3 regions of the Pseudomonas sp. Tof1 genome follow, and region 2 is predicted to be linked to each of the others. Evidence: riboswitches for the same ligand, from Rfam matches in the RefSeq annotation. Region 2 holds a riboswitch; each other region holds the start of a gene.
The links. A riboswitch is a leader RNA that binds a small molecule or an ion and turns the genes downstream of it on or off. The one in region 2 is predicted to bind cobalamin.
Positions count from the first base shown of each region.

Region 1 (8,009 bases), 2.2 Mb from region 2:
GCCGGGCGAGGAAAAACCGGAAGACACCGCGCTGGGCCTGAAAAGCTTCACCGCCTGGATCGATTCGTTCAGCGAGGCGTTCCTCGATGACGCGGTGGTCGACTACGCCACCGACCGCATGGGCGGCCAGCTGACCATCAAGGCGCCGAACGCCAAGGTGCCGATGGTCAATGCCGACAGCCCGATCAACGAGCGCATCAACTACTACCTGCAAACCGAGATCAACCCGGGGCTGGCCAGCCACGGCGGCCAGGTCAGCCTGATCGACGTGGTCGACGACGGCATCGCCGTGCTGCAGTTCGGTGGCGGTTGCCAGGGCTGCGGCCAGGCGGACGTGACCCTGAAGGAAGGGATCGAGCGCACCTTGCTCGAACGCGTGCCCGAGCTCAAGGGTGTGCGTGATGTGACCGACCATACGCAGAAAGAAAACGCCTACTACTGAGTCCGGTAGCAGGGCGTTCGCTGCCTTGAGTCGCAAGAAACGGTGCCCGTGAGCACCGTTTTTTATTGGGGGCAGGATTTGTGGTGCCTGTGTCGGCCCATTCGCGGGCTTGCCCGCGAATACGTCCTGAAGCTCGCTAGCGCCCCGCAGGTAGTCGCGCAACCGCTCCTGCAGATACGGCACCCCCAGCGGATGCTCCAGGTACTCGGCAATCGGCATCATCCGCCAGTACTGTCCCTCATCGCCAAAATGGATCGCCTCGATCTCCGCCGGGTCCAGTTGCCCCACCAGAAACCATGAGTGGCTGCCTGGCTGGGTGACGCTGGGGTAGCGTCGCGCCCACTCGATGCGTTCGGCGCCGATCCGCAGGGAGAACTCCTCGTCCAGTTCCCTCAGCGCGCATTCGCTCGGGGTTTCCTCGCCTTCGCGGCCACCGCCGGCAAAGTCCCAGTGGCCAGGGTAGGGGATGCCATCCTTCATGTCGCGCAGGTAGGTCAACAACTGATCGCCGCAGAGCAGTGCCAGCTTGGCTCCGGAAAACGTCGGTTCGGGCATCGTTCTTTCCTCCGCCTGTTCAGGGTCGATACAAGTGGGCATGACCGGCCCGATACAGGGATGATTCGCTGAAATGGTCGCTGCCCAGTACCCGTCCCACCAGGATCAGCGCCGTGCGCCGAAATCCCTTGGCCTCGACCTTGGCCTGGATGTCCGCCAGCGTGCCCTGCACCCAGTCCTGGTCGGGCCAGGTGGCGCGGTGAATCACCGCAACCGGGCAGTCCGCGCCGTAATGAGGCAGCAGCTCGGCGACGATCTTCGCCAGATGGTTGACCCCCAGGTGAATCGCCATGGTCGCCTTGTGCCGGGCCAGGTCGCCCAGCTCCTCGCCTGCGGGCATCGCGGTCTTGTCGGCGTAACGAGTCAGGATCACGCTCTGGGAGATATCCGGCAGTGTCAGCTCGGCACCGAGCAGGGCCGCGCAGGCAGCGGTGGCAGTGACCCCGGGGACGATTTCGTGGGCGATGCCCAGCTCGCGCAGGTGGCGAATCTGCTCGCCGATGGCGCCGTACAGCGATGGGTCGCCGGAATGCACCCGGGCCACATCCTGGCCGCGGGCATCGGCCGCCCTGATCAACTCGATGATCTGTTCCAGGTGCAGTTCGGCGCTGTTGATCACCTGGCTGGCGCCATGGCCCTCCAGCACGGCCGCAGGTACCAGTGAGCCGGCATAGATGATCACCGGGCAACTGCGGATCAGGCGCTGGCCCTTGACGGTAATGAGTTCCGGATCGCCGGGGCCGGCACCGATGAAATAGACGGTCATAAACTTCTCTGAACGGGCTGCGCGCAAGGTTCCATGGGCACCGGATTTATCCGCGAAGCCCTGACGGCAGTCGCTGGTTTCGCGTCGAACGCACGCGGAGCTCGCCGGGTGGGTTTGCGGGTAAATCCTGGGTTCACATGAACAACGCTCATGCAGGAGGAGGGGATTATCCAGGGTTTTGCCCGGTCCAGGCCAGTGCGAAGGTCGCCTGCGGGTGCTTCTGGCGTGAAATCAGCAGGCTTGCCGGGGACTGTCCCTGTTGTTCGGCCAGGGCCAGGGCGGCACTTTCGGCAACGCCGTGGCAGCCGGTATGGGCGAAAGCCAGGCTGGAGCGATGGCTCAGATGTGGCTCGTAGGGTTGCAGCGCCGTGGCGCTGAAGAACAGCAGTGGCAGTTGCAGTTGTCGAGCGAGTTCCAGCAATCCCGGCTCATGGCGTTTTCCATCGATACTGGCCAGTCCGGTGACTGCCGAGAGGTCGAGTCGACAGCTCTGCAGGGCACTTTCCAGCAGTTGCCGCAGGACCGACGCCTCGCAGCCTTGCCGGCAACCGAAGCCAGCCGCCAGGGCTGGCTGCGCGGGGGCTTTGTCATGCCCGGTGCCGAGTGTCGGCCTTGCGACGGAACAGCCAGGCGCTGATCAGGCCCAAGGCCAGCCAGAACACCGCGTTGGTCAGTTGCGAGGCGATCTTGAACTGCGCCTCCAGCGCTTCTGGTGCCAGGCTGGAATGCACGTCCGGTTGCGGCGCGCCGATCACGTGGGGCACCACGACAATGGCCACGCCCAGCAGCTTGAGCAGCCAATGCCGGCCGAACACGACCAGGGCGATGGCCACGGCAGTGGAGGCCGCGGTGCTGGCCCACCAGATCTGCCGTTGCAGCAGGTCCGCCGCGGCGGTGCCGGGCAGTTCCGGCGGCAGGCCGAGGGTCGGTGCCAGGCAGAAGGTGGCGTAGCCGGCCAGTCCCCAGAGCAGCCCCTGGGAAGTGCGATTGGGCGTACGCAGGGTATACAGGCCGGCGAGCATCAGGGCGAAACCGACCGCGACCACCAGGTTGCCGCCGGTAGTGGAGAGCACGCGCTGCCAGCCATCTTCCGGCTCCCACGCGGCTTCATCGTGGCCTTCGTGACTATGCCCGGCCATGGCGGCGCCGGTGTGCTCATGGGCTTCGCTGGCCGGGGCCTTCTCGTAGGTTTCCGCTTCGAGAATCAGGGGGGCGACCCAGAAGCTTTGCAGCAGGGTCAGCAGCAGGGCGGCCAGCAGTCCGCTGAAACCAGCGGTTTGGGCGATACGCTTGATCATGGCAGGGTTCTCGGTGGCACGGCTCAGTGGCAAGGGAAGGCGGCGCTGTGACGTGTATCGTGGGCGGCGTTATGGACCGCATCGATGTGCGAGAACCCGGCGAAATAAACCAGCAGCACGCCGAGGACGCTGGCGCCGATGGCGGCGACGAGACGTTGGCTGCGGGTCGATGTGACGGTGCCGGAATGGCTGGCGGTGGTGACGGACATGGCGCTTCCCTCTGGGTCTTCAGCAGGCGGCCACGCGCAGAAAAACCTCGGCGGGCCGGGCCCGGAGGTTTCAACAGCGCCTGCCCACCGCAGGTTTGTCATTCGATATTTCCGGGCCGGTCTCCGGGCTCGCGAGGGGTTCCAGTCTGGCTCGAACCTTCCAGCATCACCTTCCCATGCCGGCTGGCACAGTGGATCTGACGCTTCTCTCGCTTACCGTTGCGGGGGCAGCACCGGACTTGTCAGGCATGATGAAGCATCCGCCGACGCACCGGTTTCCCGTTTCACCCTGTGAAGGGCACCCAGAACAGGCGAGTAGGAAAGCATGCCATCTACCGGTGCGTCAACTGAGCTGCAGGGTGACCACCGGGTCGAGAAAAGGTGGGGAGGGCTGCGGTAAAAAGCCGAACCTAAAGTTATTTCTAGAATAATAATCCCAATAAAAACAACTAGTTAGATAATGTTTTTAATCTTATCTCTGAGCTGATCGATCGAAAACGGCTTGCCGATCACCTGCATGCCGGCGGGTACTTCGAGGCTGTCGGCGTAGCCGCTGGCAAACAGCACCGAGAGTCCGGGGCGGACCTGGCACGCGGTCCTCGCCAGGTCTCGGCCGTCCATGTCGGGCAAGCCGACATCGGTCATCAGCAGGTCGATGGGGGTGGTGGTGTCATTGAGAAACTCCAGGGCCGCGTCGCTGCCGCTGGCCTCCAGGACCCTGAACTCCAGTTCCTCCAGCACATCGACAATCAGCATGCGGACAATGGCGTCGTCTTCGACGACCAGGATGGTGGAGCTGGCTGCGCACATAAGGGGTTTCCCAAAAAAGTGAAAGCGGAGCAGGAAGGTGCCTGTCTTTTGTATTGGTAAGCGGCCAATTGCCACAAGTTCTATTTCTTGTACAAAAATATTTTGCTGTACAAGAGAGTAGGATAGCGGGTCTGATTGATGCTGGGCAGTGCGAGGCAGGAAAATGCCTTCTACGCTGTGAGAAAAATGGATCCTTTTTTTACAAAATTACGTCAAACTCCTTGGTTTTCAAGACTTCCTCCGGGGCCCGAAATGAATTCACCGTCTTCGGTTGATGAGAGCAGTTTTCGCAAACTCCTGAGTCGCAACATCAGCCTGCCGCTTGGGGTGGGTGTGCTCAGCGCAGTGTTCTTCGTTTCCCTGATCAGCTATCTGCTTTCGGTGATCCAATGGGTGCAGCACACGGACCGGGTGATCAACAACATCAATGAGGTGATGACGCTGTCTGTGGACCTGGAAACCGGCATGCGCGGTTTCCTGATCACCGGCGATGAGCACTTCCTCGACCCCTATGAAGTCGCCAGGCCGAAGATCATTGCCGAACTGCGCGGCTTGCAGCAGTTGGTGGCGGACAACCCGCAGCAGGTCGATCGTTTCAGGCGCATCGAGGCCCTGCAGGGGGCCTGGACCGAATACGCGCAATCGATGATCGATCTGCAGCGCAGTAAGGGCGACTATCGCGAAGCGATCAAGGCCGGGCGTGGCAAGCGCCTGACCGACGAGATCCGCAGCGAGTATGCCAATGCCATCGACACCGAGCAGCAACTGCGCCTGTCCCGCAATGACGATGTGCGGCGTACCACCCTATGGAGCATCACTGCCTATCTGGTCTTCGTGCTGGGCCTGAGTGCGCTCCTGGCTTACGTTGGTAGAAGGGATTTACTAAATCTTTCAGCGAGTTATGGGAAGAATCTCGAGTCGCAACTGAAGAGTTCCGAGCGCCTTGAGAAGCAGGCCTGGCTGCGTGGCGGTCAGAACGAACTGTCCACGCAGATGCTCGGCCAGCTCGGGCTGAGCCCCCTGGGGCGCAATATTCTGCAGTTCTGCGCCCAGTACCTGGGCAGTGCCGTGGGTGTCCTGTATGTCCGTGAGGAGCATGGTGGTTTCCGGCGCATCGCCACCTATGGTCTGTCTCGCGAGCAGGAGCAGCAGCGGGTCGAGGTCTTTACCGATGAAGGTATTGTCGGCCAGGCCGCCACCGAGGACCGCCTGATTCGTCTCGACGGACTTCCGCAGGACTACTTCAAGGTCAGTTCCGGTCTCGGCGAGGGGTTGCCACGCCACGTGGTGGTGGTGCCGACCCGCGACGATGGGCGAGTCAACGGCGTGATCGAACTGGGCTTCCTGCGTGAGCTCGTCGAGCGCGACATCGAATTGCTGGAGCTGATTGCCGGCAGTATCGGCACTTCCGTCGAGGCCGCCCGCTATCGCCAGCGCCTGCAGGAGGTACTGGCCGAGACCCAGCAACTCAACGAAGAGTTGCAGGTGCAGCAGGAGGAGCTCAAGACCGCCAACGAGGAACTGGAGGAGCAATCCCGGGTACTCAAGGAGTCCCAGGTGCACCTGGAGACCCAGCAGACCGAGCTGGAGCAGAGCAACGAGCAGTTGGCCGAGCAGGCCACTGCCCTGGCCGAACAGCGCGACGCACTGGACCGCAAGAACAGCGAGCTGAACCAGGCACAGGTCGAGCTGGAAGAACGGGCCGATCAACTGCAGCGTTCGAGCCGGTACAAGTCCGAGTTCCTCGCCAACATGTCCCACGAGCTGCGCACGCCGCTCAACAGTTCGCTGATCCTGGCCAAGCTGCTGGCGGAGAACCCCCAAGAAAACCTCACCGACGAGCAGGTCAAGTTCGCCGAGTCGATCTATTCCGCCGGCAACGATCTGCTCAACCTGATCAACGACATTCTCGATATCGCCAAGGTCGAGGCGGGCAAGCTTGAGGTGCGCCCCGAGAACACCAGCGTGGCACGGCTCGTTGAAGGCCTGGACAACCTGTTCCTGCCGCTGGCGAACGACAAGGGCCTGGGATTCAGCGTGGTGATCGAGGAGGGCGCGCCCGAGATGCTGTTCACCGATCGCCAGCGCCTGGAGCAGGTGCTCAAGAACCTGCTGTCGAACGCGCTGAAGTTCACCGAGCAGGGCCATGTCAACCTGACCGTTTCCAGCCGGCCCGGTGTCGGCATTGTCTTCAGTGTGCGCGACACCGGTATCGGCATTGCCGCCGAGCAGCAGGAAAGCATCTTCGAGGCCTTCCACCAGGCCGATGGCACCACCAACCGGCGCTACGGCGGTACCGGCCTGGGCCTGTCGATCTCCCGCGACCTGGCGGCGCTGCTGGGCGGTTCGATCAGTGTGGCCAGTGAGCCGGGTCGGGGCAGTGTGTTCACCTTGGCGCTGCCGCGCGAGTACACCATGGCCACCAACGAGGTCACCCAGGCTCCGGTGCCGGCCCACGTGCCGTCGATCATGGCGGCCAGCCCCCGTGTCGAGCCGCCGGCGGCGATCGAAACGCCGATTGAGCGTTTCGCCGACGATCGTGACAAGGCGCCGTTCACCACCCGCAGCATCCTGGTGATCGAGGACGAGCCGAGCTTTGCCCAGATCCTCTACGACCTGGCCCATGAACTGGGCTACCAGTGCCTGGTGGCCCACGGTGCCGACGAGGGCTTCGGGCTGGCGGCGCAGTTCATCCCGGATGCGATCCTGCTGGACATGCGCCTGCCCGATCACTCCGGCCTGACCGTGCTGCAACGCCTCAAGGAGCAGGCGTCTACCCGGCACATCCCGGTGCACGTGATTTCCGTGGAGGACCGCGTCGAAACCGCCATGCACATGGGCGCCATGGGCTACGCGGTCAAGCCGACCACCCGCGAGGAACTCAAGGAGGTCTTCTCCCGGCTCGAGGCCAAGCTGACCCAGAAGGTCAAGCGCGTCCTGCTGGTCGAGGACGACGACCTGCAGCGTGACAGCATCGCCCGGCTGATCGGCGACGACGACATCCAGATCACCGCGGTGGGGCTGGCTCAGGAGGCCCTGGACCTGCTGCGCGAGAATGTCTACGACTGCATGATCATCGACCTCAAGCTGCCGGACATGCTCGGCAACGAGTTGCTCAAGCGGATGTCCACCGACGAGATCCGCTCGTTCCCGCCAGTGATCGTCTACACCGGACGCAACCTGACCCGCGATGAAGAGGCCGACCTGCGCAAGTATTCGCGCTCGATCATCATCAAGGGCGCCCGCTCGCCGGAGCGCCTGCTCGACGAAGTGACATTGTTTCTGCACAAAGTCGAATCGCAGTTGTCCCATGAACGTCAGCGCATGCTCAAGACCGCCCGCAGCCGCGACAAGGTCTTCGAAGGTCGCAGGATCCTGCTGGTGGACGACGACGTGCGCAACATCTTCGCCCTGACCAGCGCCCTGGAGCACAAGGGCGCGGTGGTCGAGATCGGGCGTAACGGCCGCGAAGCGATCGAGCGGCTCAATGAGGTCGAGGACATCGACCTGGTGCTGATGGACGTGATGATGCCGGAAATGGATGGTTATGAAGCCACCGTCGAAATCCGCAAGGACCCGCGCTGGCGCAAGCTGCCGATCATCGCGGTGACGGCCAAGGCGATGAAGGACGACCAGGAACGCTGCCTGCAGGCCGGCGCCAACGACTACCTGGCCAAGCCGATCGACCTGGACCGCCTGTTCTCGCTGATTCGCGTGTGGTTGCCGAAAATGGAAAGGATCTAGTGCAGCAGAATATCGACATTGAAATACGCCTGTTGATCGAGGCGATCTACCTCAAGTACAGCTACGATTTTCGCGATTACTCCGGTGCATCGATCAAGCGCCGGGTCGTTCACGCCATGCGCCAGTTCGACTGCGCAACCATCTCCGCGCTGCAGGAACGGGTCCTGCACGACCCGGCGGCGTTC
Region 1 is NZ_AP024344.1:3,166,706-3,174,714, forward strand. Features, by position in the region: gene nfuA (Fe-S biogenesis protein NfuA) at 1-442, shown strand, start outside; partial or broken gene ACZ5KU_RS14510 (NUDIX hydrolase) at 587-997, opposite strand; gene cobM (precorrin-4 C(11)-methyltransferase) at 1,017-1,763, opposite strand; gene ACZ5KU_RS14520 (cobalamin biosynthesis protein) at 1,930-2,328, opposite strand; gene ACZ5KU_RS14525 (CbtA family protein) at 2,351-3,061, opposite strand; gene ACZ5KU_RS14530 (CbtB domain-containing protein) at 3,085-3,270, opposite strand; cobalamin riboswitch at 3,368-3,591, opposite strand; gene ACZ5KU_RS14535 (response regulator) at 3,724-4,080, opposite strand; partial or broken gene ACZ5KU_RS14540 (CHASE3 domain-containing protein) at 4,333-6,493, shown strand; partial or broken gene ACZ5KU_RS14545 (response regulator) at 6,565-7,824, shown strand; gene ACZ5KU_RS14550 (CheR family methyltransferase) at 7,824-8,009, shown strand, end outside.
Region 1: it holds a riboswitch for cobalamin, as region 2 does, so the genes downstream of both, ACZ5KU_RS14530 (CbtB domain-containing protein) here and cobO (cob(I)yrinic acid a,c-diamide adenosyltransferase) in region 2, are expected to answer to the same signal.

Region 2 (8,009 bases):
AGCGTCAGCGGCACCACCGCCAGCACCCAGGCCGTCACGCCATGGCTGCGCCAGCCACGGCCGCCGGAGTTGAAGCGTTGTTCGATGCGATCGGCCAGACGACCGAACGCCACCAGCGGATGCCAGCGCCTGGGTTCGCCCAGCAGCGCATCCAGCGCAACCCCGGCGACACTCAACAACGCCACACTCATTGACTCACTCCCCAGTAGTTTTCATACAACAGCTCATTCAACGGACGCGGTTGCGCCCAGCCTTCCAGTGCCAGCATCGGCGCCGGGTAGAACGCCTCGACCGGCCCCAGGCACAGCACCGCCAGCGGTTTGGCGCCCTCAGGCAAGCCCAGCAGGTCGGCCAGCGCCTGCGGTTCGAACAACGACACCCAGCCCATGCCCAGCCCCTCGGCCCGCGAGGCCAGCCAGAGGTTCTGGATCGCGCAGGACAACGACGCCATGTCCATCTCCGGCAACGTCCGGCGACCGAAAATGTGTCGCTCACGCCCATCCATCAGCGCGGCCACCAACACCTCGGCGCAGTCGTTGATGCCCTCGACCTTCAACTTCATGAACTCGTCGGAGCGCTCGCCCAGGGCCTCGGCGGTACGCACCCGTTCGTCTTCCACCAACTGCCGGATCCGCCCGCGCAACGCGCGATCGCTGATGCGGATGAACCGCCAGGGCTGCATCAGGCCGACACTCGGCGCCTGATGCGCCGCCTCCAGCAGCCGCACCAGCAGTTGCGGCGCCACCGTGCCGCCACTGAAGTGACGCATGTCGCGCCGCTCGGCGATGGCCCGGTAGATGGCCTCGCGTTCCTCTATGGAAAAAACCTTGTCTGTCATGGCCTCTGCGCAGTGCCTGCGCCCACATCGACTGCGCCGGCCCTGGCATGCTCAGAAATGCAATCCTGCGGCTGCGGCGCCAACAGCGCGGCAACCGCCCGGGGATTGGATGGAAAATAGAAATGCACATAGGAGGCGGTCGTGCGCCCCTCACGATAGACCGCCTCTGCGCCGCGCCCACCATTGGGGCTCTGCCCACGGGCAATCGGCGCCAGCTCGGTGGTGGTCAACGAGTGGTGGTACGTATGCCCGCGCAGCAAGCCTTCCGGCAGTTCCACGGCCTGCAGGGCCAGAGCGGCCAGGCGTTTCTGCATCACCGCCTCTCCCGCCAGCAAGCCGAGCAGTTCGGCCCGCTGGCCGTCGACATCGGTCAGCGCCTCGAGCAGGTAAAGCATGCCACCGCACTCGGCGAGCAGCGGCTTGCCCGCCGCGTGGTGCCCACGGATCGCCGCCAGCATCGAATGGTTCTGCGCCAGCATCCGGTGGTGCAATTCCGGGTAGCCGCCCGGCAGGTACAGACTGTCGGCCGGCGGCAGTTCGGCATCATGTATGGGCGAGAAGAAGCACAGCTCGGCCCCCAGCGCGCGCAACAGATCCAGGTTGGCGCCATAGATGAAGGCAAACGCTTCGTCGTGGGCCACCGCGATTCGAACACCGGCCAATAGCGGCTCGACGGCCGCTGCTGGCGGTGCGGCGAACTCGACCGCCGGCGGCAAGGCGACTTCGCAACTGGCGCCCAGGGCCTCGGCGGCGACCTCCAGGCGACGATCCAGGTCGTTCAGCTCGCTGGCCTGGACCAGCCCGAGGTGCCGGCTCGGCAGCTCGATCCCGGTCTCGCGGGAGAGCGCACCGTACCAACGCAGGCCTTCGGTCAGGCTGCCTTCGAGCAATTGCGCATGACGCGGGGTACCGACCCGGTTGGCCAGCACCCCGGCGAACGGCAGGTCCGGCTGGTAGCGCGCCAACCCCAGGGCCAGCGCGCCGAAGGTCTGGGCCATGGCCGTACCGTCGATCACCGCCAGCACCGGCACACCGAAGTGCCGCGCCAGGTCGGCGCTCGATGGCGTGCCGTCGAACAGCCCCATGACCCCCTCGATCAGGATCAGGTCGGCCTCGCCCGCCGCCTCCCAGAGCAGCCGGCGGCTTTCCTCGGCACCGACCATCCACAGGTCGAGCTGGTACACCGGTGCGCCACTGGCACGCTCGTGAATCATCGGGTCGAGGAAGTCCGGGCCACACTTGAACACCCGGACCTTGCGCCCCTGGTTGCGATGCAGACGCGCCAGGGCCGCTGTCACCGTGGTCTTGCCCTGGCCGGAGGCCGGCGCGGCAATCAGCACCGCCGGGCAATGACGCGCCTGAGTCATAGTTCGATGCCTTTCTGCGCCTTGATCCCGGCCTGGAACGCGTGCTTGAGCAGGCCCATCTCGGTGACGGTGTCGGCCAGGTCGATCAGTTCCGGCTTGGCGCCGCGCCCGGTCACCACCACGTGCTGCATCGGTGGACGGGCCTGCAGGTCGCTCAGCACCTGGTCCAGATCCAGATAGCCATGCTTGAGGGCGATATTCAGCTCATCGAGCACCACCAGGCCGATCTCCGGGTTGGCGAGCATTTCCCGCGACACCGCCCAGGCCGCCTCGGCCGCGGCGATGTCACGCTGGCGGTCCTGGGTTTCCCAGGTAAAGCCCTCACCCATCACATGGAAGCGCACCTGCTCGGGGAAGCGGCGGAAAAACAGCTCCTCGCCGGTGCTGTTGCGGCCCTTGATGAACTGCACCACGCCGCACTGCATGCCGTGGCCCATGGCCCGGGCGAGCATGCCGAAGGCCGAGCTGCTCTTGCCCTTGCCGTTGCCGGTCAGCACCAGCAGCAGGCCACACTCGTTGGGGGCATTGGCGATACGCTCGTCGATCACCGCCTTCTTGCGCTGCATGCGCGCCAGGTGGCGTTCGTCGCGCTCGGGGGACTCGTTCATGACAGCTCTCCGTTGGGCTGGATAACGCAAACGGCGGGCAGACGCAGGCACGGCCAAAGCCGTCCAGCATCGCCCGCCGTGATGCTGTGGAATGGATCAGGCCGGTCTCCGGGCTCATGAGCGCGCGAACGCGGGACCGCGCGCCTTCCCATGCCGTCGGCACAGTGGCGAAAAGCGCAGTCTTGACTCATTTACCGTTGCGGGGGCAGCGCCGGGATCGCGCCTCTCGAAGGGCTCACCGGCTTCCCTGTTTCACTCTGTTGACACCGGGCCACAGAGCACCTGAAACAAGCCGGGAAGGTTAGAGGGTTGGGGGTGGAGCGTCAATTGAAGTCGACCGCCAGCCCCGGCGAACGGTGGCATGAACAGGAGAAATGAGCCTCACGAGGAAAACTCATTTCTCCTGAGGGTAAAGGTGGGAATAACGTTTCTCCACATAACACCTCAGTGAGGCAACGGCGTGCACCTGATCAAGCCAAACCTGCGTCAGTACTACCCGATGGCCTTCTCGGCCCAGGGCAGCACGATCATGACCGATGACAACAGGACGATTCTCGATGGCTGCTCCGGCGCCATAGCCTGCTCCCTGGGTCACGGCCACCCATACATCATCGATCGGATGCGGATGCAAGCCCACAGGCTCAGCGCCGCCTATCGCACACAATCGCTGAACCTCCCGGCCGAGCGATTGGCACAAAGACTCTGCAGCAAGCTCGGGCAGGCCGGAGCATTTTTCGTCAATAGCGGTTCAGAAGCCGTGGAGGCAGCCTGCCGCACTGCAATTCAATACTGGGACGAGGTCGGCCGGTCAAAAAAGAGACATATCTTGAGCAGGACCATCAGCTATCACGGCTCGACCCAGGCCAGCCTGTCCCTATCCGGTCATTGGCCCAGGCGTCGCAATGTCTGCAGTCCCGACCAACGGCCAACAATTCCCACCCCCTACTGCTACCGCTGCCCTTACGGCAAGAGCCGCAAGACCTGCCAACTCGCCTGTGCCCAGGCACTGGAAATCGAGCTGGGCCAGATCGGGGCCGACGCAGTGGCGGCCCTGCTCATAGAGCCCATCACCGGAGCTTCAGGAGCGGCCATCCTCCCACCGGCAGGCTACCTGGAAACGATCAGCGACATCTGTAAACGCAACGATGTACTGCTGATCGCCGATGAGGTACTGACTGGCCTCGGTCGCACCGGCACCTGGCTGGCCATGGACCACGGTCAAGTCAAGGCCGACATCAGTGTGCTGGGCAAGGGTCTCAATGCGGGATATTTCCCGTTGTCCGGCATCCTGGTGACAGAGGCGATCAAAGAGGCAATCGAACTGGGTAGCGGGGTGTTTTCCTACGGCCACACCCATTCCAATCATCCCATAGGGGCCGCAGTTGGCCATGCCGTCCTGGACGTGCTCGAAACCGAGGGCCTGGTACCTCTATCCGCCAGCCGCGGGCCAATCATCGAATCATATCTGCAGCGGTGCACGGACAGCTCACCCATCATTGGCCAGATTCGCGGGGCAGGCATGTTATGGGGAGTGGAAATAGTCCAGGACAAACCTCGCAAAACACCCTTCGTACCGGGTGCCCAAGCCGCCGAAAGCCTGGTACGGCTCGCCTGGGCCAAAGGCCTGAATCTCTATCCCGCCAGCGGTTTTGCTGCACATCGGCATGGTGACGCAGTGATTTTTGCCCCGCCCCTCAACACCCCTATGCCCATGCTTGAGGAAATGCTTTTACTCCTTGAGCAAATCCTCCAGAGCGCTCCCGGCCACCTGCACAAGGAAGCTGATCATGCCTGACCTCATCGGTCGAATCGGACTGCTGAGACATACCGTCCAACCGATCGACCTGGCCACACACTGGAACAATGACATCCCCGCCCTCGCTACACCGATACTGCTTTGGCTGTCAGAGCTGGCGGCAATGATGGCCATCGAGGGTTTGCTACCCGATACCCTCATGACCGTCGGCATCGCCCATGACAGCCAGCACCTGGCCCCGACACCGGCAGGCTTTACCCTTAGCGTGCGTGCCACTGTCATCCAGGCAACCGATAAAAGCATCGAGTTCGCAGTCGAGGCGAGCGATGGCTCGGAACGCATTTTATCGGGCCTCCACACGCGAGCGGTTGTCGATCGCAAGGCCTTCAAGGCACGGGTCGCCAATAAGCATCCCGGCTTGCAACCATGAATCGACCAGTCATGCGGGCCGAGCGCAGTCACTCCCGGATTCTGTTACTGGTAACCGGCTCCGCACTGTTAGGAGTTGCGCCGGTCATTGTCAAGGCCCTGCCTTTCGATGCCGAAGTCTCGGCCTTCTACAGGGTCCTGTTGGCGATCCCGTTCATGCTGCTGATCTGTGCACTCCAACCCGTGCAACTACTGCGCCTACCCAGGAACTGGAACTTCTACGGACTGGCATTGCTGGCAACATTGTTCTTTACCGCCGACCTGGCGGTGATGCATCTGGCGATCAGACGCACCGATGTCGCGGTCGCCACTCTCCTGACCAATTGCGCACCTTTCTTCGTGGTACTGATGGGACTGCTCGGGATCATCGACAAGCCCAGGAAGATCGAAATTCTTTTCCTGTTGCTGGCGATCGGCGGCATGTACGTGCTGTGTATCATGGGTAAGCCGGTTACCCGCGACTACGCAGGAGAGGGTATCGCCCTACTCGCTGCGTTCTTTTATGCGGGCTATATCGTGAGTATCAAGAAGCTCAGGGAGTATGACTGCACACCTGCCCTGCTCATGCTGCTCATCACGGCAAGTTGCAGCCTATTGCTGTTTCCGACGTTTATTCTGTCTGGCGCCCCAATCCCCCATGACAGTTCCACCTGGTTACTGCTCCTGGCATTGGTGTTATGTGGCCAGGTGGTCGGGCAACTGCTGGTGACCCTTGCCCTGAAAAAGCTCTCGGCCTCATTCAGCTCATTAGTGCTGCTCCTGCAGCCGGTCATTGCGACAATCCTGTCCTGGTCGTTGCTCGGCGAAGTGCTGACAGCAATCCAGCTATCAGGCATGACAATCATACTGCTGGCTATTACTGCCAGTTCGCTGTTGCCTGGACAAACGCAGTAGCAAGTATTTACACAAACCTAAACAGGAGTCTCCCTACACGAATGCCAGCAAACTTCCGCTGACAGCCGAAAAAGGGAGGAGAAGGATAGTCTCTTATCAACTGAAAGCCTGTCGCGATGAAACTCATCAACATCGATATGGATCTACTCAGGGCTCTTGTTTATGTCAACGACACCAGAGGGTTCACCCGGGCAGCCGAAAAGCTTTTCCGCACGCAATCGGCCATCAGCCTGCAGATAAAGAAACTGGAACAGCTTACTGACAGGCAACTGCTGGAGCGAGGAAAGGAAGTACGCCTGACACCCGCCGGGCTGAAAGTCCATGAGTATGCCTTGAAGATACTGCGGCTCAATGACGAACTGATCAGTTCGGTGGTCAACGAGCACATGCCGTCATGCATCAGGATCGGCCTGCCCGAACTGCACGACCCGCAGGTCATCGGGAAAATACTCGACAGCACTGGACCCTTCGATGTCCACTGTTCATTCCTGAGCGACCGCAGCGCAAACCTTTCGAAAATGGTCGACTGCCACCTCCTGGATATTGCCTTCCTGTTGCAAGCCGCCCCAACTGATGGACCAACTCTCAGCAATATTTCCTTGAGCTGGGTATCAGCCCACGGCTCCCGACTGCACCAGGACACACCCATTGCCCTGGCACTACCGGCGCCGGGCAGTACCATTCGCCAGATAGCACAGAAGGCCCTGGAAGATCACGGTAGAAGTTTCAGTATTCTTTGTAGCGCCAGCGACCTCATCCCCCTTGAAGCAGCGATTGCCGCCGACAAAGCCATCGGCGTACTGCCGACACGTGGAGTTCCCGTCGGCCTGCACATCATCGACACCGACGAACTGCCACCCCTTCCCCAATTGCACCTGTCCGCCAAGATCTCCTCCCAGGCCAGCCCGGCAGTCAATAGTCTGGCCATCCAGATGATGGAGGTCCTCAACACCATCAGCGCAGCGACAGTTTCAACATCTGATTGAAGATATTGACCCTCTGTATGTCGTTGGTGCCACCTGCGATCTTCAAACCTGCAGCATCACGCAGGTACTTGCCGATCCTGGGATCGCAGTAGCCTTGGTGACCATGGATCTGCATCAGGCTTTCGGCAGTTCTCATCAGACTCTCGGCCGCCTGGTACTTCGCCGTGGAACAGGCTATGGAAGCCTCGGCATGATTACGCTCCAACAGCCCCAACGCCTCGTAGGCCAACCCGCGACAAATGATGGACGACATTTTCATATCCGTAAGGCGCCCCTGAATGTACTGGAATGAACCAATCATCTGGCCGAATGCCTGGCGCTGCTGGCTTCGGCTCATTGCCAGGCGGATCATACTGTCGATCAGTCCGGCGGCGATGATCCCGTACAACGCCCGCTCGAAGGCAATGATGTCGTAGAGCACGCTCAAACCACCACCGGGCACACCGACAATGTTGTCAGGCTGCAGGAGCACATCATCAAAATTCAGGTCGGCGGTCGGACTGGTACGAATCCCAAGATTGCGCTCCTCCTCCCCCTGCGTGATGCCGGGTATATCCAGATCCATGAAGAACAGGGTGATGTCGCGCCTGTTACCCAGCGCTGGCACACGCCCCGCCAGCATGCCCATGGTGGCAACAGGTGCGTTGGTAATGTGTTTCTTCTGTCCTGTCAGACGATAACCGCCGCTCTGCTCGACAGCCGACAACTGCATTTTCGACAGGTCCGAGCCACCCGAGGACTCAGTCATCGCTGTCACCGATATCTCGCCTTTCAGTAGCCTGGGGACCCAACGCTGCACCTGCTGCGGGCTACCGTAGCGGCACAGCAGGCGCAACGACCCCATGTGCCCGAGCACAGTGATGAGGAACCCCAGGTCCTCACACTCCCTGGCAACCTGGTCCAGGCACTCGGCACATTCGATCCAGCTCCCCCCCAACCCACCCTGTCCGACCCCGACCGGTACTTTCCACATTCCCAGTTCGGCCATCATCCGCCAACTGCGCCGATCCAGCGTCGCTTCAGCGTCATGGCACAAACTTGCTTCTGCAACCCTGCAACCCACCACCCGGAATAGCGTTGGGTCAATGACTGTCGTTTTCATGGAATACTCCCTTGCCTGCACTGGAGTGC
Region 2 is NZ_AP024344.1:5,408,831-5,416,839, forward strand. Features, by position in the region: gene cbiB (adenosylcobinamide-phosphate synthase CbiB) at 1-191, opposite strand, end outside; gene bluB (5,6-dimethylbenzimidazole synthase) at 188-838, opposite strand; gene ACZ5KU_RS24265 (cobyrinate a,c-diamide synthase) at 835-2,205, opposite strand; gene cobO (cob(I)yrinic acid a,c-diamide adenosyltransferase) at 2,202-2,813, opposite strand; cobalamin riboswitch at 2,896-3,114, opposite strand; gene ACZ5KU_RS24275 (aminotransferase class III-fold pyridoxal phosphate-dependent enzyme) at 3,274-4,608, shown strand; gene ACZ5KU_RS24280 (thioesterase family protein) at 4,601-4,999, shown strand; gene ACZ5KU_RS24285 (DMT family transporter) at 4,996-5,892, shown strand; gene ACZ5KU_RS24290 (LysR family transcriptional regulator) at 6,009-6,878, shown strand; gene ACZ5KU_RS24295 (acyl-CoA dehydrogenase family protein) at 6,847-7,980, opposite strand.

Region 3 (8,009 bases), 2.4 Mb from region 2:
ATCGACGAGGAACTGGGCGAGAACGAGTGCGGCGCCTTTCTGATCTGGGGCGAGCCGGGCCTGTATGACAGCACCCTGCGGGTACTGGAGCGGGTAGTGGCGCTTGGCGGCCCGGCGTTCGAGGTCGAGGTGATCCCCGGGATCAGCAGCGTGCAGGCGCTGGCGGCGCGGCATCGAATCCCGTTGAACCGCATCGGCGAACCGATCCGTATCACCACTGGCCGGCGCCTGGAAGCGGCCGACCTGGACAATGTGGTGGTGATGCTCGATGCCCATTGTGCCTTCGGCCAGTTCGTCGACCAGACCCTGGACATCTACTGGGGAGCCTACCTGGGCACCGAGGACGAGCTGCTGGTGAGCGGCAAGTTGCATGAAGTGCACGGACAGATCCGTGAATTGCGTGAGGCTGCCCGGCAACGCAAGGGGTGGATCATGGATACCTACCTGCTGCGTCGCCCGCTGGGTTCGTAGGACAGATCCTGGTAGCAGCGATTTGGCGATATTTCAGGTGTCGCTAAGAGACCGTTCTTACGGAGAAGGAGGGCGATGTCGTTTAGTGTCCGCAGGCTCTCAAAATTCCTGGGATACCTCTGTGGAACGCCATGCGCCCCGTACCCGCTATTGATCGATTTCGTCGCCTGTTCCTGACGCTGGCCCTGTGTCTGTCCAGCCTGCCGGTTTTCGGGCAGTTGCCGGTCGACCTGCCCTACAGCGGCGGAGTGTTCAGCGTCGATCCGGCGACCCTGCAGGTCACCCTGCACCGTGACGATGGCCAGGTCTCGGTACTGAGCGCGCCGGCCTTTTCCGACAGTGCCCGGGCCGACGGATTGACCGGGCGCAGCTGGCGTATCAGCCACGGTGCCAATCGCTTCCGGGTCGAGGCCGGGATCGAGCAGGACGCCTTGCGCCTGTCGATCCGCGCCGATCAGCCGGGGCTGCTGGAGTGGCCGCGGCCCCTGGAGGCCGCAGCCATCGAGGCCTATGCTCTGCCGTTCGGGGAGGGCGCCTATGTCCCCGCTGACGATCGCCAGTGGCTGGACTGGCTGTTGCGCCGCTATGAGCCGGATGCCCTCAACGGCCTGCTGTCGATGCCCTTCTGGAGTGAGTTGCGGGGCGACCACTCGATCACCTGGCTGATCGAAACGCCCTTCGATACCCGTTTCGGCATGATCGAGCAGGATTCGCGACCGTTGCCGCGGATCAGTCACGAGTTCAACCGGTTGGCCGGGGACGCGCCCTTCACGGTCAGCATCAGGGTCGGCCCGGCCGATCCGTTGTATGGCGCGCGTTTCTATCGCCAGTGGCTGGAGGCCCGTCACCGCCTGGTTTCGCTGAAACAGAAAATTGCCCGGCAGCCGCTGGTCGCCCGGCTTGGCGGGGCCGCGCATATCTATCTGTGGGGGGCGGGGCCGCTGAAAACTGCGGATATCAAGGACTGGCCGGCGTTCCTGAGGTTTTTTGCCGCGCGTCGCCAGGATCATCGGCACCTGGCATCGAGGTTGTGGGCGGCGTTCGACCCACCGGCACGGGAAAGTTTCGAGGCCGCGTTGCAGGAGGCCGGTGACTGGAAGAGCGGGGTGTCGCTGTTTCGTCGGCGCGAGGTGACCCGTGCGCTCAATACGGCATTGCAGGCGGCGTTGCCACTGGTGCCGGTCGAGCCGCTGCCGGGCAATCACGATCCGGCGGCGAATGTGGCCTGGGGGCAGCAGGTCCGCGGGCAGTTGCTCGACGCGTTCGGCCCCTGGCTGGCATCGCCCCGGCGCTGGGGCGGCGGTCTGTCGCTGGAGACCGTGGAGGCGCTGCGCAAGGCCGGCCTGAGCCGGGCCTGGCTGGGGGCGGACGACTGGCGCGATGCGCTGTGGCACCCCGAGGCGGTGGAGGCGGCCAAGGCTGCCGGTTATCTGGTGGCGGTGTATGACAGCTACGGCAGTGCGCATCCCTCCAACCTGCGGGCCACCTGGGCCACGGCGCAGATGGGCGACGAACTGGCGGCGGCGGGCTATCGCGACAGCCGGGGGAAAAGCTGCGCGGCTTCAATGGCCGTGGGGTCTATGTCAATTCCCGGGTGGTCGAACCCTATGCGCAACGGCGTATCAGTGCGGTTGCCCGTGGCGCCCGCCTGAACAGCTACTTTCTCGATGTCGATGCCGCCGGTCCCGAGTTCAGGGACTATACCCCGGGCCGGGAAACCAGCGAGCGCGAGGATGCCGAGGCGCGCAGGCGCCGCTTGCAGTTTCCCGGCACCGAGCTGGGGCTGGTCACCGGCAGCGAGGGTGGGGTGGCCTTCTATGTGCCCAGCATCGCCTACAGCCATGGCATCGCCACCCAGCCGTTCGCCTGGATGGACCCGGATATCGGCAAGAACAAGCAGTCGCCGTTCTACCGTGGCGGGTACTGGCCGCCGGAGACCCCGGACCTGTATTTCAAGCCGATACCGCTCAAGCCGGCGGTCGCCCGCTTCGTCACCTCGGCGCAGTTTCGCCTGCCGCTGTATCAGCTGGTGTTCCACGACAGCCTGGTCAGCACCCACCATTGGGAATATGGCTCGCTGAAGTTCTCCAGCGAGCGGGAAACCACGGCGTTGCTGCAGTTGCTGTACATGGTGCCGCCCCTGTATCACCTCAACGACCAGGTGCTGGCCCGCGATCTGCCGTTTATTCGGGCCTATGACAAGGTGTTCCGGCCGTTGCACGAAAGGCTGTTCACCGAGCGGCTGAGCGATTTCCAGGTGTTTTCGGCCGATCGCCTGGTTCAGCGTACCTCGTTCAGCGACGGCACCCTGATCACGGTGAACTTCGCCAGGAAACCCGCCCGTTCGCCGGAGGGCCGGCTGTTGCCGCCGCGTTCGGCCCTGGTGCTGGCGCCGGATCGGGGGCCGCAACTGATCGAGATCGCCCGGTTGTTCCTGCCTTCGACATGAGGCCTCAGGCCTTGCGGTTTTTCGCCTCGATCCACTGGGCCATGTACTGGGTGCTCTTGTGATGGTGATGCCGCAGCATGGCGCCGGTGAAGTTGTCGCGCCGATGTTGTGCCAGTCGCTGCCGGCATTGCTCGATACGCGCCACCAGGGCCGGGCCGTGCTGGCGCCGGTCGTAGCGGGCGGCCAGCAAGGCGTGGCCGGCGGCCTGGGCCTGCCGCCAGGCCGCCGGGTCCTGGTAGAGCTGCACGGCGGCCGCGGCCAGGGCTTCGGCGCGGGTCTCGATGGCGCCGGGCCAGGGCAAGTCGCCGTGCATGGCTTCGGCACCGATCGGCGTGGTGACGTTTGGCGTGCCGCAGAGCATGGCATCGGCGAGCTTGCCCTTGATCCCGGCGCCAAAGCGCAACGGTGCCAGGCAGATGCGCGCCGCACTCATGACCTGCAAGGCATCCTCGGCCCAGTTCAGCACGTGAAAGCCCTGGGTCGGGTTATGCAGGGCGGTGGCCTTGGGCGGTGTATAGGCGCCGTAGACGTGCAGTTGCGCGCTCGGCAATTGCTGGCGGATCAGCGGCCAGAGGGTGGTTTTCATCCAGAGCACCGCGTCCCAGTTCGGTGCGTGGCGAAAGTTGCCGATGCTGAGGAAATGCGCGCGCTCCTCGAACGGCCGAAAGGCAGCGGGCTGATCGAGCATCAGCGGGCACCAGTGCAGCAGCGCCGGCGGCAGCCGGAACTGCTCGGTCAACAGGCGAATCTCGACATCGGAGATCATCAGGCTCAGGTCCGAGCGGTAGATCGCCGCGATCTCGCGCTGGGCCTGATCGGTTTCGCTCATCTGCTGGAACACCTGCGGCAGGTCGGGGGCAAACAGCGTGCTGAAGTCGTTCGGGTCCGGATCGGCCTTCAGGCGTTCCTTGAGCTGCTGCTGGCGGGCGTCGCGCAGGCTTTGCAGGTCGGAGGTTTCCAGCACGCGGATGGCGTCGGGGCAGTGCTTCTCGACCCTCCAGCCGAACTGCTCCTCCATCATGAAGCGGTCGAACAGCACCACATCCGGCTGCAGGGCGGTGATGAAGGTGTCGAAGCTGCTGTTGTTGAGCTCGATGGCCTGTTCGTCGATTCCCAGGCTCTGCAGGTCGGCCTTGTGCTCGCCGACGCTGGCGGGGCTGGCGAAGGTGATGTGCCAGCCGGCTTCGAGGAAGCTTTCGAGAATCTGCATCATGTGCCCACCGGCGGCCGAGGAACGGGGTTCGGGCCAGACATAACCGATGACCAGGACGGTGGTGGTGCCGGTGGCACTCATGGGCGGGGCTTCCTTGAAACGGGCAGGGTGAAAGGGGGCGCAATTAAACCACAGCGGCCGTCGAGATTGACCTGCTCCCGCGCACTGCGTAGCCTTGCAGGTTCGAGGTTCTTCGGCATCCGGCCGAAGCTAAGATGGGAACGCGGCAAGCCGCGGCTGCCCCCGCAACTGTGAGCGGTTTGATAGTCTTGCCTGGCCACTGCCCCTTGGGGCGGGAAGGCGCAAGACCCGGTGATCGGGCGACTGCCGAACACCCGCCCGCAAGCCAGGAGACCTGCCTCGTGACAGAATTTCACTTAAACCGGGCGGGGTGATCCGGTGGCGAACCTACCCGCGCCTGTTCCGGCAGCGGTTCTCGTCCCGTATGCCCGCTATTTTTGCCAAGGGGCATCCCGATGAAAACACTGGCCAAGCTTCCTGTCACCATCGTCACCGGCTTCCTCGGCTCGGGCAAGACCACCTTGTTGCGCCACATGCTCGACAACGCCCAGGGCCGCCGCATCGCGGTGATCGTCAACGAATTCGGCGAACTCGGCATCGATGGTGAAATCCTCAAGCAGTGCTCGATCGGTTGCACCGAGGAAGAGGCGGTCGGTCGCGTCTTCGAACTGGCCAATGGCTGCCTGTGCTGCACCGTGCAGGAAGAGTTCTTCCCGGTGATGCGCGAACTGGTGGCACGGCGCGGCGATCTGGACCACATCCTCATCGAAACCTCCGGCCTGGCGTTGCCCAAACCGCTGGTCCAGGCGTTCCAGTGGCCGGAAATCCGCAGTGCCTGCACCGTCGATGCGGTGATCACCGTGGTCGACAGCCCGGCGGTGGCCGCCGGTACCTTCGCCGCCTTCCCCGACCAGGTGGACGCCCAGCGCAAGCTCGACCCGAACCTGGACCACGAGTCGCCGCTGCACGAACTGTTCGCCGACCAGTTGTCCAGCGCCGACCTGGTGATTCTCAACAAGACCGACCTGATCGCCCCCGAAGACCTGGCCAAGGTCCGCCTGGAAGTGGCCGAGGAACTGCCACCGGCGGTGAAGATCGTCGAGGCCAGCAGCGGTCGCCTGCCGCTGGACGTGCTGCTCGGCCTGGGTGCCGGCTCCGAAGAACATATCGACAGCCGTCACAGCCACCACGATCACCACCACGACGGCGATGATCACGACGATCATGACCACGATGCCTTCGACTCGATCTCCATCGACCTGCCGCAAGCCGATGAAAGCCTGCTGCTCGATGCCCTGACGCAACTGGTGGTCAAGCACGGCATCCTGCGGGTCAAGGGCTTCGCGGCGATCCCGAACAAGCCGATGCGCCTGCTGATCCAGGGCGTGGGCACCCGTTTCGACAAGCACTTCGACCGTGCCTGGGGCGCTGACGAGCCGCGTGTCACCCGCCTGGTGCTGATCGGTCAGGAACTGGATGCCGCCCTGCTCGAGTCGACCCTGCGCGCGGCGCTGACGGTCTGACCCCATGCACCTGCTCAGGACCCAGCCCGGCGGTTTCGTGTCGGACGACAACATTGCCGACCTGGGACAGACCCCCGCCGAGTTGGTGATCCTGTGCAGCGGTGATTCCAGCCTGGCGTTGCTCGCCGAAGCGGCGCAGCAACTGCCGGACGATTACCCCAGCCTGCGCCTGGCCAACCCGATGCAGGTGCAGAATCATGCCTCGGTCGACCTGTATGTCGACCAGGTGCTGCAACACGCCAAGGTGATCCTGCTGTCGTTGCACGGCGGGATCGGCTATTGGCGCTACGGCATCGAGCGCCTGGTGCAACTGGCCGAGCGCGGCGTGGCGCTGATCCTGGTGCCGGGCGATGACCGTCCCGACCCGGAACTGAGCGCCCTGGGCAACGTCCCGGCGGCCGAGGCCGAACGGCTCTGGCATTTCCTGCGCCAGGGGGGGCTGGGTAACGCCCTGCAACTGTTCAATTGCCTGGCCAGTACCTGGCTGGGGCGCGATTACCCGTGGCACGAGCCTCGCGCCTTGCCGCGCACGGCGATCTACCACCCCCGCGTGGTCGATGCGCGACTGGCGGATTGGCGTACCGACTGGCAGGCCGACCAACCAGTAGCGGCGCTGCTGTTCTATCGTTCGCACCTGCAGGCGGCCAACACCGCCTTCGTCGATGTGTTCTGCCAGCGCCTGCAGGCGGCCGGGCTGAACCCGTTGCCGATCGCCGTGGCCAGCCTCAAGGAGCCGGCCTGCCTGGCGACGGTCGAGGACTGGCTGGACGAAGTGTCGGCGGCGGTGATCCTCAATACCACCGGTTTTGCCCAGTCGACCCCCGAGGCGCCGCACCTGCGGCCGTTCCGCCGTGACATTCCGGTGATCCAGGCCATCTGCGCCCAGGACAACGAGCCCGGCTGGCAGGCCAGCGAGCAGGGCCTGGGGCCGCGGGACCTGGCGATGCACATCGCCTTGCCGGAACTGGACGGACGGATCATCAGCCGGCCGATCAGCTTCAAGGACCTGGCCTGGCGCAGCGAGCGCAGCCAGAGCGACGTGGTCTGCTACCGGGCCCAGCCCGAGCGCATGGACTTCGTCGCCGAACTGGCGCGGCGCTGGGTCGACCTGGCACGGCTGGACAACGGCGCCAAGCGCATCGCTCTGGTCCTGGCCAACTATCCGACCCGTGACGGCCGCATCGGCAACGGTGTCGGCCTGGACACGCCGGCCGCGGCGCTGAATATCCTGCGGGCCTTGCAGGCGCAGGGCTACCCGGTTGCCGAACTGCCCGAGAGTGGCACCGGCCTGATCCAGGCCCTGCTCGGCGGCGTCAGCAACGATCTCGACAGCCTCGATCTGCGACCCTGCCGGCAGAGCCTGGCGCTGGCCGAATACCAGGCCCTGTTCGAGCAATTGCCCGAGGCCAACCGCCAGGCGATACTGGCTCGCTGGGGGCAGCCGGAAAACGACCCGATGTGCCGCGACGGGCGGATGATGGTCGCCGGGCTGCGCCTGGGGCTGACCTTCGTCGGCATCCAGCCGGCCCGTGGTTATCAGGTCGACCCGAGTGCGGTCTACCACGATCCGGACCTGGTGCCGCCCCATGGCTACCTGGCGTTTTATTTCTGGTTGCGCCACCGCTATGGTGCCCACGGCGTGATCCATGTCGGCAAGCATGGCAACCTGGAGTGGCTGCCGGGCAAGGGGGTCGGTCTGTCGCAGCACTGCTGGCCGGATGCGCTGCTGGGGCCGCTGCCGAATATCTATCCGTTTATCGTCAACGACCCGGGCGAGGGGGCCCAGGCCAAGCGCCGGACCCAGGCGGTGATCATCGATCACCTGATGCCGCCGCTGACCCGTGCCGAAACCTACGGCCCGTTGCGCGACCTGGAACTGCTTGCCGACGAATACTACGAAGCGCAACTGCTCGACCCACGCCGGGCCCGGGAGTTGCAGCGCGACATCCTCAAACTGGTACGCGAGACGCAGATCGACCGCGAGCTGCAGCTGGATGCCGGGCTCGACAGCGATGCCGACGCAGCGATCTGGCTGCCGCGCCTGGACACCTACCTCTGCGACCTCAAGGAGTCGCAGATCCGCGATGGCCTGCACGTGTTCGGCGAGTCGCCGCAGGGACGGCTGCGCATCGATACCCTGCTGGCCCTGCTGCGTATTCCCCGCGGTGACGGGCGAGGTGCCCGGTCGAGCCTGCTGCGGGCGTTGGCCAAGGCCTTCGAACTGGGCTTCGACCCGCTCGACTGTAACCTGGCCGAACCCTGGACCGGCTGCCGTCCGGAGGCGCTGCGCGACCTCGGCGCGGCCACCTGGCGCACCGCCGGCGACAGTCGC
Region 3 is NZ_AP024344.1:3,029,983-3,037,991, forward strand. Features, by position in the region: gene cobF (precorrin-6A synthase (deacetylating)) at 1-471, shown strand, start outside; partial or broken gene ACZ5KU_RS13930 (glycoside hydrolase) at 1,167-2,920, shown strand; gene ACZ5KU_RS13935 (glycosyltransferase) at 2,925-4,214, opposite strand; cobalamin riboswitch at 4,303-4,510, shown strand; gene cobW (cobalamin biosynthesis protein CobW) at 4,610-5,677, shown strand; gene cobN (cobaltochelatase subunit CobN) at 5,682-8,009, shown strand, end outside.
Region 3: it holds a riboswitch for cobalamin, as region 2 does, so the genes downstream of both, cobW (cobalamin biosynthesis protein CobW) here and cobO (cob(I)yrinic acid a,c-diamide adenosyltransferase) in region 2, are expected to answer to the same signal.